2 regions of the Sulfitobacter sp. 1A15299 genome follow, and region 1 is predicted to be linked to the other one. Evidence: riboswitches for the same ligand, from Rfam matches in the RefSeq annotation. Region 1 holds a riboswitch; the other holds the start of a gene.
The links. Region 1 has a riboswitch for thiamine pyrophosphate ahead of thiD (bifunctional hydroxymethylpyrimidine kinase/phosphomethylpyrimidine kinase). Riboswitches for the same ligand answer to the same signal wherever they lie in the genome.
Positions count from the first base shown of each region.

Region 1 (8,453 bases):
CGCAGGTCGATGACCATATCACGCGGGGTGATATGGCATTCGGCGATGAAACCCGCGGCGCGCGCGGGCTCGGGCGCGGTATCGAACCGAAAGCCCGACATGCGCCATTGCGCGGCGTCCCAGATCAAGAGTTGCCCCAGCGGGGAGGGCGTGAGACCCAGCAGGACCGAGAGCGCCATCTGCGCCTGTGCCGCGCCGATCATTCCGACCACGGGCCCCAAAACACCCGCCGTGTCACAGGTGGCTGCCGTCTGCGGCAGGTCGGGGAAAACAGCGCGGAGCGAGGGGGCACCCCCGCAGAAACCACCGACATAGCCCGACAGCCCAAGGGCCGAGGCTGAAATCAGCGGTTTGCCCTGTGCGCAGGCTTCGTCCGACAGGGTCAGGCTGGCGGCGAAAGTGTCGGCGCAGTCGAGCGCGATATCGCAGTCCGCCAGCAGCGCGGGCGCATTGGCGGGGGTGAGCCATTCGGCTTGCGGGTCTAACGTTACCTCGGGGTTCAGCGCCGCCATCGCCTCGGCGGCGGCACGGACCTTGGGCCTGCCGATATCGTCCATCCGGTAGAGCGGTTGGCGGTGCAGATTGCTCAAGGCCACCTGATCGCCGTCGAGCAATGTGATCCGTCCGACACCGGCCCCGACGAGATATTGCAGCACAGGCACCGCCAGCGCACCGGCCCCGACGACCAGCACATGCGCCGCCGTGAGCCGCGCTTGCCCCGCGGCACCGACCTGCGGCAGAACGGTCTGGCGGGCGTAGCGGCTCATGCGGTCACCTCGAGCCATTCGCGCATCCGCGCCTCGGGGTCTGCGTTCAGCGTGATATCCGTGACCGCCGCCACCGTATCGGCCCCGGCGGCAAAGGCCCCCGGCGCGCGGGCGACTGACATGCCGCCGATGGCGCAAAGCGGGATATCCCCGATCCTCGCCTTCCATTCCGTCAAACGGTCGAGGCCCTGTTCGCTCCATTTCATCTTTTTCAGGATGGTCGGATAGACGGGGCCGAGGGCGATATAATCGGGGGCGAGGGCCAGCGCGCGGTCAAGCTCGGCGTGGTCATGGGTCGACAGACCCAGTTTCAGCCCGGCGGCGCGGATCGCGGGGAGGTCGGCACTGTCCAAATCCTCTTGCCCCAGATGCAGCCAATCGGCCCCCAGTTCAATCGCCAGTTGCCAGTGGTCATTCACCACCAGCAGCGCGCCGTGCCGGCGGCAGAGGTCGAGCGCGGTTGTGATCTCGGCCCGCAACCGGTCTTCCGGCGCGTCCTTGATGCGCAGTTGCACCAGCTTCACGCCCAAGGGCACGGCCCGCGCGACCCATGCGGCACTGTCGAAGACGGGGTAGAAACGCGGCAAGCTCATAGCCAAGCCTTTCCGATGACGGGGGTGGAGGGCACGGCCATGTCACGCTGGCCCATGGGGCCGGAGGCGGCGGCAAGCGCGCCCGCGCGGCAGGCCAGCGCAAAGGCTTCGGCCATGGCGGCGGGATCGCGGGCCTCGGCCACGGCGGTGTTCAAAAGTACCGCATCAAACCCCATTTCCAACGCCTGCGCGGCATGGCTGGGCAGGCCGAGGCCCGCGTCGATCACCATGGCCACATCGGGAAATGCCGCCCGCAGGCTGCGCAGCCCGTGCAGGTTGTTCAGCCCCAGCCCCGAGCCGATCGGCGCGCCCCAAGGCATCAGCACCCGGCAGCCCGCATCGACCAGCCGCGCGGCCAGCACCTGATCCTCGGTAGTATAGGGGAAGACCTCGAAGCCGTCGGCGCAGAGCGCCTCGGCAGCCTCGACCAGCCCGAAGGGGTCAGGTTGCAGGGTGTCGGCATCGCCGATGACCTCCAGCTTGATCCAATTGGTGCCGAAATACTCCCGTGCCATCTGCGCTGTGGTGATCGCCTCGCGCGCCGAATGGCAGCCGGCGGTATTGGGCAGCAGATGCACGCCTAAGCCGCGCACCATCTCCCAAAACGCCTGTCCCGCGCCCTGTTCGCGGCGCAGGGAAACCGTGGCGACCGGCGCGGCGCTTTGACGAAATGCGGCCTCCATCACCGCGGGCGAGGGGTAGCGCGCGGTGCCCAGCATCAGCGGTAGGGGCAGGGTGGTGCCGTAGAAATCGCGCATCTCTCAGCCCCCCTGCATGGCGCTGAGCACTTCGAGCCGGTCACCGTCGCGGAGCATGGTCTCACCCCGCGCGCCTGCGGGGACGAAACTGCCGTTGAGCGCGGTGGCGACCTTCGCCTCGCCCCAGCCAAGCTCTGCCAATGCCGCGTCAAGCGGCGCGGCGGTGACCTCACGCGGCGCGCCGTTCACTTCAATCTTCACGGAATAAATCCCCCGTTGTCGCTGTTGCCAGAAAGCCCGCCGCCTGTTCGGCCAAGGCGGGTGCCATGAGAAAGCCGTGCCGGAACAGCCCGTTCAGATGCAGCACCGCGCCGCGTTGCACGATGCCGGGCAGATTGTCGGCAAAGGCGGGGCGCAGGTCGGCGCCCATCTCGATGATCTCGCCTTCGGCAAATCGCGGGTCGAGCGCATAGGCGGCTGAGAGCAGTTCCAGCGCCGAGCGGGCGGTCATGCCGCTGCGGCTGGCGCTTTCGATCTGGGTCGCGCCCAGCATGTAGATCCCATCACCGCGCGGCACGACGTAAAGCGGGTGGCGCGGGTGCAGCAGGCGGATCGGGCGGGTGAGGGTGACATCAGGAGCGCGGAGCAGGATCATCTCACCGCGCACCGCACGCAGTCCGGGCAGAGCGTCGCGGGCCACCATGCCGCGGCAGTCGATCACCGGGCCTGCGATTTGCCTCGGGGCGAGGGCCGTGGTCTCGACCTTTACCCCTTGGGCGATAAGGGTTTGAGATAGATCATACAGCGCTTGGCGCGGGTTCAGATGCGCCTCCTCGGCAAAGAACAACCCGCGCCGGTGACGCCCGGCGAGGTCCGGCTCGCATTCTGCAACGGCCTCGGCATCGCAGGCGCTGTGGCCTTCGGTGCGGGCGGCAAAGCGTTGCAGTTCCGCGCGGTCCCGCTCGGGGGCGAGGACCAGCGTGCCCCTATGGGTGACCTCCGTGACCTCCCCCCATAGCGCCGCGGCACGCCGCCCGTGGGTCACTACCGCAGGCTCGCTCAGCGCGCCTTCGCAAAGGGGCGCGAGCATGCCGCCCGCCCACCACGAGCAGCCATGCGGCCCGGGCGTGCCTTTGCGGTCAACGAGCCTTGGCCGGAGCCCCTGCGCCAGACAGGCCCGTGCGGCCCAAAGCCCGGCCACGCCCGCGCCGATGATGGTGACGTCACTCATGGGACCAAACGCCGTGAAAATGATGCACCGGCCCGTGGCCATGGCCGATGTTGAGGGCGTCCGCGGCGGCAATGGCGCGTTGCAGATAGCGATGGGCGGCCTCCACCGCCTGCGGCAGAGACAGGCCTCGCGCCAGCCCGGCGGCAATGGCGGCAGAGAGCGTGCAGCCGGTGCCATGGGTGTTCGTGGTTTGCTGGCGCGGCGCGGAAAGGCGCAGGGTCTCGGCCTCGGAAATCAGCAGATCGACACAGGTGCAGCCCTTGCCATGGCCGCCCTTCATCAGCACCGCGCGGGGGCCGAACGACAGCAGCGCGCGCCCCTGTGCGAGCATGGTGGCCTCGTCGGAGGCTTCTTCTGTGTCGAGCAGCCGTGCGGCCTCGGGCAGGTTCGGCGTCAGCACATGGGCGCGGGGCAGCATCCGGTCGCGCAGGGTTTTGACCGCTTCGGCAGAGAGCAGCGCATCGCCGGATTTCGCCACCATCACCGGGTCAAGCACAACAGGCGCGGCGCAGTCGGCCAGCCCCTCGACCACGGCGAAGATCGTCGCCGGGTCGCCCAACATGCCGATCTTGACCGCGCCGATGGCCAGATCGTCAAAGACCGCCGTCATCTGTGCGCGGATCATCGCAGGGGCGATCATCGCGACCCCGGTGACGGCGCGGGTGTTCTGCGCGGTCACGGCAGTGAGCACGCTTGCCCCATAGACGCCGAGCGCGCTAAAGGTCTTGAGATCGGCTTGAATCCCCGCCCCGCCGCCGCTGTCGGAGCCCGCAATCGTCAGTGCTTGAAACGCCATTCGGCCCCCCATTCGTGAGATGGGCCAAGGGCATGGAGATACGGGGTAAACGACCGCCCGGATGGGGCTGATGCTTGCTTCCGTTCCCTACGCCGGTACGACCCGGATCAGGTTCGATGGGTCGGTTTTCACCTCTCAGCCTTGCGGCACCCCAACGGATTTCCGGCAGGCTAGCGAGGGGCGTTCATAGGGTCAACAGGGGATCGGTTATTTATTAGTTCACGTTTTATATCATGTAGTTGTACATCGTACCTCATGCAACGCATGAAGATTCGTCAATGAAAATCGCGCGATCTGGGGATCACTTTGGCATCGCGCGGATGGCCATGCATGGCCACCTGACCGGGCAGCGGATGGGTCGGGTGATCGCCCCGCGTCGTGATGCCGGGCATGGGCGCGTCCGAGAGCGCGGCTAGCCGGTCCGAGCGGTCCTCGAGCCGGTCGGCCACTACGTGGATCACCCGCCCGTCGGTCTGCACGCGCCCTTCCACGACCAGAAGCCGCGCCGACATGATCGTGGGGCGGTAGAGCTTGAACATATTGGGCCAGATCACGAGGTTGGCGACGCCAAACTCATCCTCCAGCGTGATGAAACAGACCCCCTTGGCGCTGCCGGGTTTCTGGCGCACCAGCACCAGCCCGGCGAGTTTCACCCGCCGCCCGTGGCCCATGCGCGAAAGATCGCGGGCGGAGGCGAACCCCTGCGCGGCAAGGCTGGCGCGGTAGAAGGACATCGGATGCGCCTTCAGCGACAGGCGCAGCGTCTGGTAGTCGGCCACCACCTGTTCCGCCTTCGGCATCACCGGCAGATGCACCTCCGGCTCCGGGCCGCGGGCCGAAGCCTCAACATGGTCGAAGATCGGCAGGGCGGGCGCATCGCGCAGCCCCTGCGCCTGCCAAAGCGCCTGACGCCGGTCGATCCCCATGCTGCGCATCGTGTCGGCGGCGGCGAGTTGTCGGATCGCCTTGGCATCCAGCCCCGCGCGGGTCTTGAGGTCTTCGACATCCGCAAAAGGCGTCTCGCGCCGGTCCATGATCCGCGCGCCCGCCTTCTCCTGCAGCCCGTCCACCATGCGCAGGCCAAGGCGCAGGGCGAAACCGTCGTCACAAGGCTCCAGCGTGCAGTTCCAGTCCGAGAGGTTCACGTCCACATCGCGCACCTCGACCCGGTGCTCACGGGCGTCGCGCACGATCTGCGCGGGGGCGTAGAACCCCATTGGCTGGGAGTTCAGCAGCGCGCAGGCAAAGGCCGCCGGGTAGTGGCATTTCATCCAGGATGAGACATAGACCAGCTTGGCAAAACTCGCGGCATGGCTTTCGGGGAAGCCGTATTCCCCGAAGCCCTTGATCTGGTCGAAACAACGCTGCGCGAAAACCGGATCGTAGCCGCGCTTGGTCATGCGGCCCACCATCTTGTCCTGCAGCTTCTCGATCGTCCCGCGCGAGCGGAAGGTGGCCATGGCCTTGCGCAGCTCGTTGGCCTCGGCGGGCGAAAACCGTGCTGCGTCGATGGAGATCTTCATCGCCTGTTCCTGAAAGATCGGCACGCCCAAGGTCCGGCTGAGGATGCTGAACAACTCGTCCTGCGGATAGGCCGGGCCGGGGGCGGGGTAGACGACGCTTTCGAGCCCCTGACGGCGGCGCAGATAGGGGTGGACCATGTCGCCCTGAATGGGGCCGGGGCGGACGATGGCGACCTCGATCACCAGATCGTAGAAGACCCGTGGCCGCAGTTTCGGCAGCATCGCCATCTGCGCGCGGCTTTCGACCTGAAACACCCCGAGGCTGTCGCCCCGGCAGAGCATGTCATAGGTGGGCCGCCCGGTGGCGTCGTCCTCGTGATCCTCCACTGGCACCGTGGCCAGTTCCAGCGGGCGGTCGTAATGCGCCTCGATCAGATCAAAACATTTGGCGATACAGGTGAGCATCCCGAGGGCGAGGATATCGACCTTGAAGATCTGCAGCGCGTCGATGTCGTCCTTGTCCCATTCGATGAAACTGCGCTCGGGCATGGCGCCGTTGCCGATGGGCACGATCTCGGTCAGGGGGCGTTCGGTCAGGATGAAGCCGCCGACGTGCTGTGAAAGGTGCCGCGGCATGCCGATCATCTGGCTGGCCAGTTTCAGCACCATGCGCAGATAGGGGTCTGACAGGTCCAGCCCGGCCTCGCGCACGCGGGCGTCGTCCATCTCACCCTCGAAACTGCCCCAGACGGTGCCGGCGAGCTTCGAGGTCACGTCTTCCGAGAGCCCCATCGCCTTGCCGACCTCGCGGATGGCCGAGCGCGGGCGGTAGTGGATCACCGTGGCGCAAAGCCCGGCGCGGTGGCGGCCGTATTTGCCGTACATGTACTGGATGACCTCCTCGCGCCGCTCATGCTCGAAATCGACGTCGATATCGGGCGGCTCGTCGCGTTCCTCCGACAGGAACCGCTCGAACAGCAGGTTGTGCACCGCCGGGTCGACCGAGGTGATGCCGAGGCAGAAGCAGACCGCGGAATTGGCCGCCGAGCCGCGCCCCTGACAGAGGATCGGCGGCTGCGCCTCCTCGCGGGCGAAGCGGACGATGTCATGGATGGTCAGGAAATAACGCGCGATCTTCTTGGTCTCGATCAGGGCGAATTCCTTCTCGATGGTCTTTTTCACCGTCTCGGGCAGGCCTTCGGGGTAGCGCCGGGCAGCGCCTTCCCAGGTGAGGCGGGCGAGTTCCTCCATCGGGCTGCTCCCCTCGGGGACGATTTCATGGGGGTATTCATAGGCCAGATCGGTGAGGCGGAAGTCGATCCGGTCGGCAAGGCGGCGGGTCTCCGCGATGGCATGGGGCCAGTCGGCGAAAAGGCGCATCATCGCCTCGGGGGATTTCAGGTGGCGTTCGGCATTGGCGGCTAGCAGGTAGCCCGCCTTGGGTACGATCACGCCCTCGCGGATCGCCACCATCACGTCCTGCAGCGGGCGGCGGTGGCGGGCGTGGTAAAGCACGTCATTGGTGGCGAGAAGCTTCAGCCCATGGGTGCGGGCCAGCGCATCCAGCCGGTTGATCCGTGCCCGGTCGTCGCCCCGGTAGAGGAAACTCGCGCCGATATGGCGCATCTCCGGCAGCGCTTTTTGCAGCCGCGGCAGGCCGGCGGCGAAGAGATCGAGGTTCTCGGGCGGCATGACGATCAGGTGCAGCCCTTCGGCATGTTGCGCCAGCATCTCCAGCGTCAGATGGGTCTCGCCCTTCTGCTGCCATTCGCCATCGACCGATTGCATCTTGCCCGCCGAGAGCAGCGTCGAGAGCCGCGCATAGGCGGCGCGGTCCTGCGGGTAGGCGAGGATCTCGGTCCCGCAGAGCAGCACCAGACGCGCGCCGATCAGGGGGCGGATATGGGCTTTCTCGGCCTCCACATGCAGGCGCACCACGCCCGCCAGCGTGTTGTGATCCGCGATGCCGAGACTGTCGTAGCCGTGGTGATGCGCGGTCTCGACCAGATCGACGGCGTCCGAGGCGGCGCGCAGGAAGGAAAAGCAACTGGCCAGCCCGAACTCCACATACGCTGCCCGCGGCGGGGCGGCAAAACCGTCCTCGCCCAGGGTGCGGCGCTTATGTCCCTCCTGCTGCGGCATCAGGCGAACATCCCGTGCAGGAACCAGCGCGGCTCGGCGCCCCGGCCGTCATGGATCACCCCCTCGCGGTAGAGCCAGAAGCGTTGGCCGCCTTCGACCTCCACCTTGTAGTAATCGCGCAGCCGGGTGCCGGGGCGGTCGCGCCACCATTCCGGCGCGATGCGTTCGGGCCCGGCGTGGCGGGTGGTCTTGTAGGTGACGCGGCGCCAGTTGAATTGCGAGGGCGGGCCTTCGGGCACGGCGTAGATCACGCGCACCTCCTCGGGCGGGGTCAAGAGGCGCAGCGGGCGCTCGCGCAGCAGCACCGGCGCGGTGGCGGGGGTGGCCTGCAGGGCCGGGGCGCGTTCCTCCACCGCCTCGGGCTTGTGGGTCTCGCGCCACTGCGGCCAGTTGACCTTGTCGCTGCCCAGTTTCGCCACCAGACGGTCGAGCAGCCCAGCCACGTCGGCCGAGGGGTCGCGCTTGCCGTCGAGGTGGTCCTGCATCAGCGGCAGCGGTTCGCTCGCCAGTGCCTCCAGCGTCAGCAGGTCAAAGCCAAAGCCGCTGTCGATGGTTTCGAGCTTGCCTTCGAAGAGCCGGCGCAAATGCGCGGCGTCGCGGCTGGCGCGGGCGGTGGCAGTGTCGAGGCCGCGCCAATCGCCGTCGATGCGGTAGACGGTCAGCCGCAGCCGCCGCGCGCCGAGTTCGGCCCGGGCCAGTTGTGCGCAGAGATCCTCGACCAGCGCGGGCAGATGCGGGGCGGGGTCGAGCACCGGTTCGGGCA
Region 1 covers NZ_JBIFFJ010000004.1:99,223-107,675, forward strand. The annotation lists gene ACGYK7_RS07775 (ThiF family adenylyltransferase) at 1-767, opposite strand, end outside; gene ACGYK7_RS07780 (thiamine phosphate synthase) at 764-1,360, opposite strand; gene ACGYK7_RS07785 (thiazole synthase) at 1,357-2,118, opposite strand; gene thiS (sulfur carrier protein ThiS) at 2,122-2,319, opposite strand; gene ACGYK7_RS07795 (FAD-dependent oxidoreductase) at 2,309-3,289, opposite strand; gene thiD (bifunctional hydroxymethylpyrimidine kinase/phosphomethylpyrimidine kinase) at 3,282-4,085, opposite strand; TPP riboswitch at 4,153-4,249, opposite strand; gene ACGYK7_RS07805 (error-prone DNA polymerase) at 4,361-7,690, opposite strand; gene ACGYK7_RS07810 (Y-family DNA polymerase) at 7,690-8,453, opposite strand, start outside.

Region 2 (8,453 bases), on a different contig from region 1:
CCGCCGCTTTCAGCCGCAGGTCAGGGCGCAGGCCAAGGCCGACGTTCTGCCGCACGGTGAGATGCGGAAACAGGTTGTTGTCTTGAAACAGCATCGTCATGCCGCGCTGGCCGGGATGCTGATCCGTGATTTCCTCCCCCTCCCGCAGCAGCCGCCCCGCGGCCACCGGCACGAACCCACAGATTGCCGCCAGCAGGGTCGACTTGCCCGACCCCGAGGGGCCGATCACCGCGTAGTTGCGCCCCTGCGCCAGTGTCATATCGGCGACGAGGCTGAAATCGCCCCGCTCAATGCGCGTTTCCTCAAGCGTCAGCATGCCAGCGCCCCCATTTGTCGCAGATGAAAAACACCGCCAGCGCCAAGACCAGCAAAAGCAGCGCCGCGCCCGCTGCGGCCTCCATCCGGTAGGCGCCCATCAGACGGTACATCTGCAAAGGCAGCGTCGCACGATTCTGATCGGCGAAAAGCGCGATCACGCCGAGATCCCCCACCGAGAGCGCCCCCGTCAGCCCGGCGGCAAAGCCCAGCTGTGGGCGCAGACGCGGCAGGACCAACAGCCGCCACAGCGCCCATCCCGTCATGCCGAAGGTCTGTGTCAGCGGGCCATAGTCCTGCAAGGTTTCGCGCAGCCGCGGCACCAAAATGCGCAGCACGAAAGGCAGCGCCATCAGCGCGTTGACCAAAGCGGTCACCGGCAGGCTCAGCCGCGCCGGGTCCAGCACCGGGTTGATCAAGATGAACCACCCCGTGCCAATCATCAGCGGCGAGGCCGCAAGCCCCATCAGGCCAATCGCCTCCACCCCGCCGCGCCGCCGGGTGGCGATCCAGCCTGCCATCGGCAGCGCCAGCAGGGCCAATACCGCCACGCTCAACCCCGCCACCAGAATGCTATTCCCGGTGGCCTGCCAGACCGAGGCGGGCAGCTGCGCGATCCCCGCCAGCCCGCGCAGAACCACCGCCGCCAGCGGCAGCAACAGGAACAGCGCGGCGAGCGCGATGACGGTGATGTCGAGCAACCGCTGCGCGCCGCCCCGCGCATCCCAGCGGCGCAGGGGGCGGTCCAATCCGCCGCCCAAGCTGATCGGCGGAATCAGCCAAAGCGCCGCCACCGCCGCAGCCCCCGCGAGCACAAGCTGCACCACCGACAACAGTGCGGCGCGCCCCAGATCGAAATCGAACCGAAAGGCCTGATAGATCGCCAGTTCGATCGTCGTCGCCCGTGGCCCACCGCCCAGCGTCAGCGCCACGGCGAAACTGGTCAGGCAAATCACGAAAATCAGCGCCGCCACACCGGGCAGCACCTGCCGCAGCATCGGCCATTCCAGCGCCAGAAACAGCGCCCGCGGCGTTATCTGGAGTTGCCCCGCAAGCCGAAACCGCTCAGACGGGATGCTCTGCCAGCCTTGCAGCAAAAGCCGCGTCGCCAGCGGCAGGTTGAAGAACACATGCGCCAGAACCACGCCGTGCAGCCCGTAGATCGACAGCGGCGGCAGGCCAAGAGCCGCGCCAAATTGGTTCAGCACGCCCGACCGGCCAAAGACCGTCAGCAGCCCCAGCACCGCCACGATCACCGGCAGAATGAAGGGCGCGCCCAGCAGGATGATCAGCGCGCCACGCCCCCAGAACCGCCGCCGCGCCAAGGCCCGCGCCACCGGCACGGCCAGCAGCACCGAAAGCACCGCCGACCAGACCGCCTGCGTCACGGTAAACCGCACCGCCGCCCAATCCGCCGGACCAAGCCCTGCACCCACATCGGCTGCCGTAAAAACAGCGACCAAGGCCGCAAGGATCAGCCCCGCGACCAGCGCGGCGGCGAAAAGCCCCGTTTTGCCGCTTAACGCGACAGCGCGGTCAGCCATTCGCCCAATGCCTCCTCACGCAGCGCGGGGACTTCGCCGTTCGGCACCAAAAGCGCCTTGCCGGGCTGGATCATGCCCTCGAACCCTTCGGGCAGACCGCCTTCGGGCGTCACGGCGGGATACATCCAGTTGGTCGTCGGCAGCACCGATTGCGCGGCATCAGAGACGAGGTATTGCAAGAACCGATCCGCCAGTTCCGGCTGATCCGACCCGGCGAGTTTCCCCGCCACTTCGATCTGCATGTAATGGCCTTCGTCAAACAGCGCCGCGGTCTTGCTGTCGTTCTCCTCCGCGATCAGGTGATAGGCGGGGGAAGTCGTGTAGCTCAGCACCATGTCGGCCTCGCCTTCAAGGAAGAGGCCATAGGCTTCGGACCAACCCTTTGTCACGGTCACGACGTTATCGGCCAGCCCCGCCCAAACCTCGGGCGCGGCGTCGCCATAGGCCGCTTTGACCCACATCAGCAGCCCCAAGCCCGGCGTCGAAGAGCGCGGATCTTGGATCACGATTTTCAGATCGCTCTCGGCCAGCGCCTTGAAATCGCCGGGCGCGTCCAGATCGGTGCCGTGGACAAAGGCGAAATAGCCCCAGTCATAGGGCACGAAAACTTCGTCTTCCCAAGTGATCGGCAGGTCATAGTCGGCCTGCAACCCGCTCGGCGCGAACAATTCGGTCTCTTTCGCCGCGGCGATCAGGCTGGTGTCGAGCCCCAGCACGATATCCGCGTCCGACCGCGCGCCTTCCAGCTTGAGCCGCGCCAGCAAGGCCGCACCGTCGCCCATGCCAACGAATTTCAGATCGCAGCCGCAGTCGGCCTCGAACCCCTCTTCGATGGCCGGCCCCGGTCCCCATTCGGTGACGAAACTGTCGTAGGTATAGACCGTCAATTCAGGCGTCTCGGCCCATGCGGCTGATGCGCCCATGAGGCCCGCAGCAAGTGTAAGATACTTCATTGCATCCTCCTTTTGCGGCGAAAGGTAAAAGGTGGATGTCTGTCCTGACCTTCCCTCCGCCGGTGTTAACCGGTTCAGGTTCAACGGGTCCGCGCGACACGCACATCTCAGCCCAAAGGCCCCCCGAGGTAGCGTCAGGGGTAGATCGGACCTGCACAATTGGCAAGGCAAATCCCCTTGAGGCAGGGGGCTGCCCCGGCTAAGGGTTTGACAACAGGAGGTCCGCCCATGTCGATCAACAGCTTTGGCCATCTTTACCGGGTCACCACATGGGGCGAAAGCCACGGGCCCGCCCTTGGGGCGACCATCGACGGCTGCCCCCCCGGCGTGCCGATTGACGAGGGCATGATCCAACAGTGGCTCGACAAGCGCAAACCGGGCCAGAACAAATACACCACACAGCGGCGCGAAGCGGATGCGGTGCGGATCCTGTCGGGCACCTTCGAAGGGGTCACCACCGGCACGCCGATCCAGCTGATGATCGAGAACACCGATCAACGCTCCAAAGACTACGGCGACATCAAGGACAAGTTCCGCCCCGGTCACGCCGACATCACCTATTTCCAGAAATACGGCATCCGCGACTATCGCGGCGGTGGCCGCTCCTCGGCGCGGGAGACGGCCGCGCGGGTGGCGGCGGGCGGTCTGGCGCGGGAGGCGATCAAGGCGCTGGCCCCAAAGCTTCAGATCACCGGCTACATGGTGCAGATGGGGCCGCATAAGATCGACCGCGAGGCGTTCGATTGGGACCAGATCGACCAAAACCCCTTTTGGGTGCCGGATGCCAAGGCGGCCAGCGACTGGGCCGACTACCTCGACGGGCTGCGCAAATCGGGCAGCAGCGTCGGCGCGATCATCGAAGTCACCGCGCGCGGCGTGCCTGCGGGTCTCGGCGCGCCGGTCTATGGCAAGCTCGACACCGATCTGGCCGCCGCGATGATGAGCATCAATGCCGTCAAAGGTGTGGAGATCGGCGAGGGCATGTCGGCGGCGATGCTGACGGGCGAATTGAACGCCGATGAGATCACCATGGGGCCGGATGGGCCGGAATATTCCTCGAACCACGCGGGCGGCATCTTGGGTGGGATCAGCACCGGGCAGGATGTGGTGCTGCGCTTCGCGGTGAAGCCGACCTCGAGCATCCTGACCACGCGACGCACGATCACGAAACAGGGTGAAGAGACCGAGATCATCACCAAGGGCCGCCACGATCCTTGCGTCGGTATTCGCGCAGTGCCGGTGGGCGAGGCGATGATGGCCTGCGTGCTGCTGGATCACCTGCTGCTGCATCGCGGACAGATTGGCCAGAACCGCGGCATAATCGGCCCCGAGGCGTGAGGATCAAAGCATGAAAGTCGATGATTTCTCCGCCCGCCCCGCCCTTGGTGTCGGTCTGAAAATCACGGCGATCCTGCTTTTCACCTGCATGTCCGCGATCATCAAATCGCTGGCCGACGAAGTGCCCGCAGGCGAGTCGGTCTTTTTTCGCTCCTTCTTTGCCATTCCGGTGATCCTGATCTGGCTCGCGCAACGCGGCAAACTGAAAAGCGGGCTAAAGACGCAAAACCCGATGGGCCATGTCTGGCGCGGACTGTTCGGCACCACGGCGATGGGGCTGACCTTTACCGGCCTCGGCCTGCTGCCCCTGCCCGAGGTCACGGCCATCGGCTTTGCCACACCGATTTTCACCGTCATCCTCGCCGCCGTGTTGCTGGGCGAGAAAATCCGTCTGATCCGCGTGAGTGCCGTGGCGATTGGGTTGGTGGGGGTGATGATCATCCTCTGGCCGCGTTTCACCAGCATCGGCACGATGGAGCAGACGGCCACCATCGGCGCGTTGCTGATCCTGATGGCGACAATGGTGCGCAGCCTCGTGCAGATTCACATTCGCCAATTGGTACAGAACGAAGACACCGCCGCGATCGTCTTCTACTTCTCCTGCACCGCCTCCCTGCTGGCGCTTTGCACCCTGCCTTTCGGCTGGGTCATCCCCGATCCGCAAACCTTTGGCCTCTTGGTCCTCGCCGGGTTGATCGGCGGGGTGGCGCAGATCCTGATCACCTCGGCCTATCGCTTCGGCTCGGCCTCGATGCTGGCGCCCTATGATTACACCTCGATGCTTTTCGCCATTTTGCTGGGCTATGTCTTCTTTGCCGAACTGCCCACGATGATGATGCTGGCGGGGGCGGCGTTGGTGATCAGCGCGGGCGCGTTGGTGATCTGGCGCGAGCGGCAGTTGGGGATGGAACGGGGCAAGGCGCGGTCTGTCACCGATCCCAAAGCGTGATCGAATGCGGGCTTTCGCCCGGCCCGGCCTCTCCCTATGGTGCCCCGAAACCGGATAGAGGAGATGACCGATGAGCGACGCGGATCCGAAAGACCACAAGGAGAAGATGCAGCAGCGTCAGGCCGAACAGCGCGCCAAGGTGGCCGAGTTGCAAGACCCGGACAAGGGTCTGGTGCTGGTCCATACCGGCCCGGGCAAGGGCAAATCCTCTTCCGCCTTCGGCGTCGTGGTGCGCGCGCTTGGCTGGAAACAGCGCGTCGGTGTGGTGCAGTTCATCAAGGGCAAATGGAAAACCGGCGAACGGTTGTTCTTTGAACGGCTGGACGAGGTGACATGGCACACGATGGGCGAAGGCTTCACCTGGGACACCCAAGACCGCAACCGCGACATCGCCGCCGCCGAGGCCGCCTTCGGCAAGGCGCGCGAGATGATGGAAAGCGGGGACTATGACCTTGTGGTGATGGATGAGATCAACATCGCCATCCGCTATGAATACCTCAAGATCGAAGACGTGATCGCCGGGCTCGACGCCCGCGACAAGCGCACCGCCGTCGTGCTCACAGGCCGCGACGCACGGCCCGAGCTTTGCGACTATGCCGATCTGGTGACCGAAATGTCCGAGGTTAAACACCCGTTCAAAGCAGGCATCAAAGCACAGCGCGGCGTCGACTACTGAAACGAAAAGGATCGCCCGCATCCGGGCGATCCTCTCACTGTGCCTTCCAGAGGGCGCTTAGATCGCCGCCCCCTTTGGGTCGAGCGTCACCGAGTAAAGCTCGGTATCGGCGCGGTCCATCAGGCGCACTTTCATCTGCTGGGTCTTGGCGTCGATATCGACCAAGCCAAAGAATTGCAGACCGGCGGAGGGCGGCAGGTTCACCTGACCGTCTTCGGGCGCTTTGACGTATTTCAACTCGGGGCCAAAGGTGCCGTCCAACTCGTTCGGGCCAAAGGTGCCCGCGTGCAGCGGGCCCGAGACAAACTCCCAAAACGGGTCAAAGTCCTGAAACTGCGCCTTGTCGGGGTTGTAGTAATGCGCGGCAGTGTAATGCACATCCGCCGTGAACCAGACCACGTTGTCGACCTGCGCGGTCTTGATGAAACGCAGCAGCCCCGCGATCTCCTGCTCGCGGCCCTTGGCGGCGCCATTGTCGCCATTGGCAACCGCTTCGGCCCCGCCGCCGACGACCAGACCGATGGGCATGTCGCAGGCGATGACCTTCCATGTGGCCGCCGAATTGGTCAACTCGCGCTTGAGCCATGCCATCTGCTCGGCCCCGAGGATATCGGTGGCCTCCGACATCTCGGTCTGCATGTTCTCGCTGTTCGGCCCCCGGTAGCTGCGAAGGTCGAGGAAGAAGACATCCAGCATCGGACCGTAGTTGATCTTGCGGTAGACCCGGCCCGGCTCGCCGGGGGTGATGCGCAGCGGGGTCATCTCATGGAAGGCCTGCGAAGCGCGCGCGGCAAGGACATGGATCGACTTCTCACTATAGCGGTCGTCTTCCATCAGGCTGCGCGACGAGGACCAGTTGTTCACGACCTCATGGTCGTCCCACTGCATGAAGGTCGGCACATGGGCGTTCATCTCGCGCACATGGGCGTCCATCAGGTTGTATTTCCACTGGCCGCGGTATTCGTCCAGCGTCTCGGCCACCTTGCGCTTCTCGTCGATGATGGTTGTGTTCTTCCACATCGTGCCATCATCAAGCTGCACCTCATCCTCAAGCGGGCCATCGGCATAGATGGTGTCTCCGGAATGCAGGAAGAAGTCGGGGCGGTGTTTGGCCATGGTCGCATAGGTGCGCATGCCCTCCTCGTCGATGCCCCAGCCCTGCCCGGCGGTGTCACCGGACCAAGCAAAGCGCAGGTCGCGGCGCGCGGTGGGCGCGGTACGGAAGCGCCCGACGATCGGCTCGGAGGTGGCGTTGATGTCACTCAGGTCCGCAGCGGTGAAGCGGTAGAAGATGTCCTGATCCGAGGGCAGCCCCTCGACCAGACGTTTCACCGCCAAATCGTGGTTCGGCAGTGCGTTCATCGGCGCAAGCTGGCGCGCATTGGCAAAGCTTTCGGTGGTAGAGATTTCGACCTGCACCCGCGCCGGGCGGTCGGTGCGGGTCCAGATCATGCCGGACTGGGTGTCGACATCGCCCGACTGCACCCCATGGGTAAACACCGGGCGCGCGGCCGCACGGCTGAGGCTGGGCATGGCGAGGCTTGCGGCAAAGGCGGTGGAGCCCGCCAGCACAGCGCGGCGGGTCGGGCGGATCAGTTTGGTCATCGTGAGCTTCCTCTGGGGGTGGCGATGGCGGCACAGAACCCCCGACGCGTGACAGATGCCCGACAGCTGCGTGACTCTTTGGCAAAGCTTTGGTGACAGGGCGATGAAGTGTTACCAAAATTCGCAACCTATATTTATTCCGTAACATTCCGATTGAAACGAATCGCCCCGAGGTGTAGATTGCGGTGCAACAACAGGAGACCCCCATGCAGGCTTTCATCTGCGACGCGCAGCGCACCCCCATCGGCCGTTACGGCGGCGCCCTCTCTTCGGTCCGGGCCGACGATCTGGCCGCCGTGCCGCTGAAGGCGTTGATGGAGCGGAATCCCTCGGTGGACTGGGCACGCGTGGATGACGTGATCATGGGCTGCGCCAACCAGGCTGGCGAAGACAACCGCAACGTGGCACGCATGGCCGCCCTGCTGGCGGGTCTGCCGGTCAAGGTGCCGGGCGCCACGATCAACCGTCTCTGCGCCAGCGGTATGGACGCCGTCGGTGCCGCCGCCCGGGCGATCCGCGCCGGAGATATGGACCTCGCCATCGCCGGCGGGATCGAGAGCATGTCGCGCGCACCCTTCGTGATGCCAAAGGCCGAAACCGCTTTTGCGCGCAACAACGCCGTCTATGACACCACAATCGGCTGGCGCTTCGTGAACCCAAAGATGAAGGCGCAGTTCGGCGTCGATTCCATGCCCGAAACCGCCGACAACGTCGCCGCCGATTACGATGTGTCGCGCGAGGACCAAGACGCCTTCGCCGCGCGCAGCCAGGAACGCTATGCCACCGCCGCCGAAAAGGGCATCTTCGCCGAGGAGATCGCCCCCGTCACCATCCCGCAGCGCAAAGGTGATGACGTGGTCGTCGACCGCGACGAACACCCCCGCCCCGGCACCACGCTGGAGAAACTGGGCAAGCTGCGCGGCATCAACGGCGCCGATCTGACTGTGACGGCAGGCAATGCCTCGGGCGTGAACGACGGTGCCGCGGCGATGCTGCTGGCATCCGAGGCAGGCGTGAAGGACCATGGCCTCACCCCAATCGCGCGCGTCGTGGCCATGTCGGCGGCGGGCGTC
Region 2 covers NZ_JBIFFJ010000001.1:375,301-383,753, reverse strand. The annotation lists gene ACGYK7_RS01800 (ATP-binding cassette domain-containing protein) at 1-316, opposite strand, end outside; gene ACGYK7_RS01795 (thiamine/thiamine pyrophosphate ABC transporter permease ThiP) at 303-1,859, opposite strand; gene thiB (thiamine ABC transporter substrate binding subunit) at 1,835-2,812, opposite strand; TPP riboswitch at 2,847-2,948, opposite strand; gene aroC (chorismate synthase) at 3,041-4,150, shown strand; gene ACGYK7_RS01780 (DMT family transporter) at 4,161-5,099, shown strand; gene cobO (cob(I)yrinic acid a,c-diamide adenosyltransferase) at 5,170-5,775, shown strand; gene ACGYK7_RS01770 (alkaline phosphatase D family protein) at 5,833-7,380, opposite strand; gene pcaF (3-oxoadipyl-CoA thiolase) at 7,587-8,453, shown strand, end outside.
Region 2: linked by a shared signal. The riboswitch ahead of thiB (thiamine ABC transporter substrate binding subunit) and the one ahead of thiD (bifunctional hydroxymethylpyrimidine kinase/phosphomethylpyrimidine kinase) in region 1 are both predicted to bind thiamine pyrophosphate.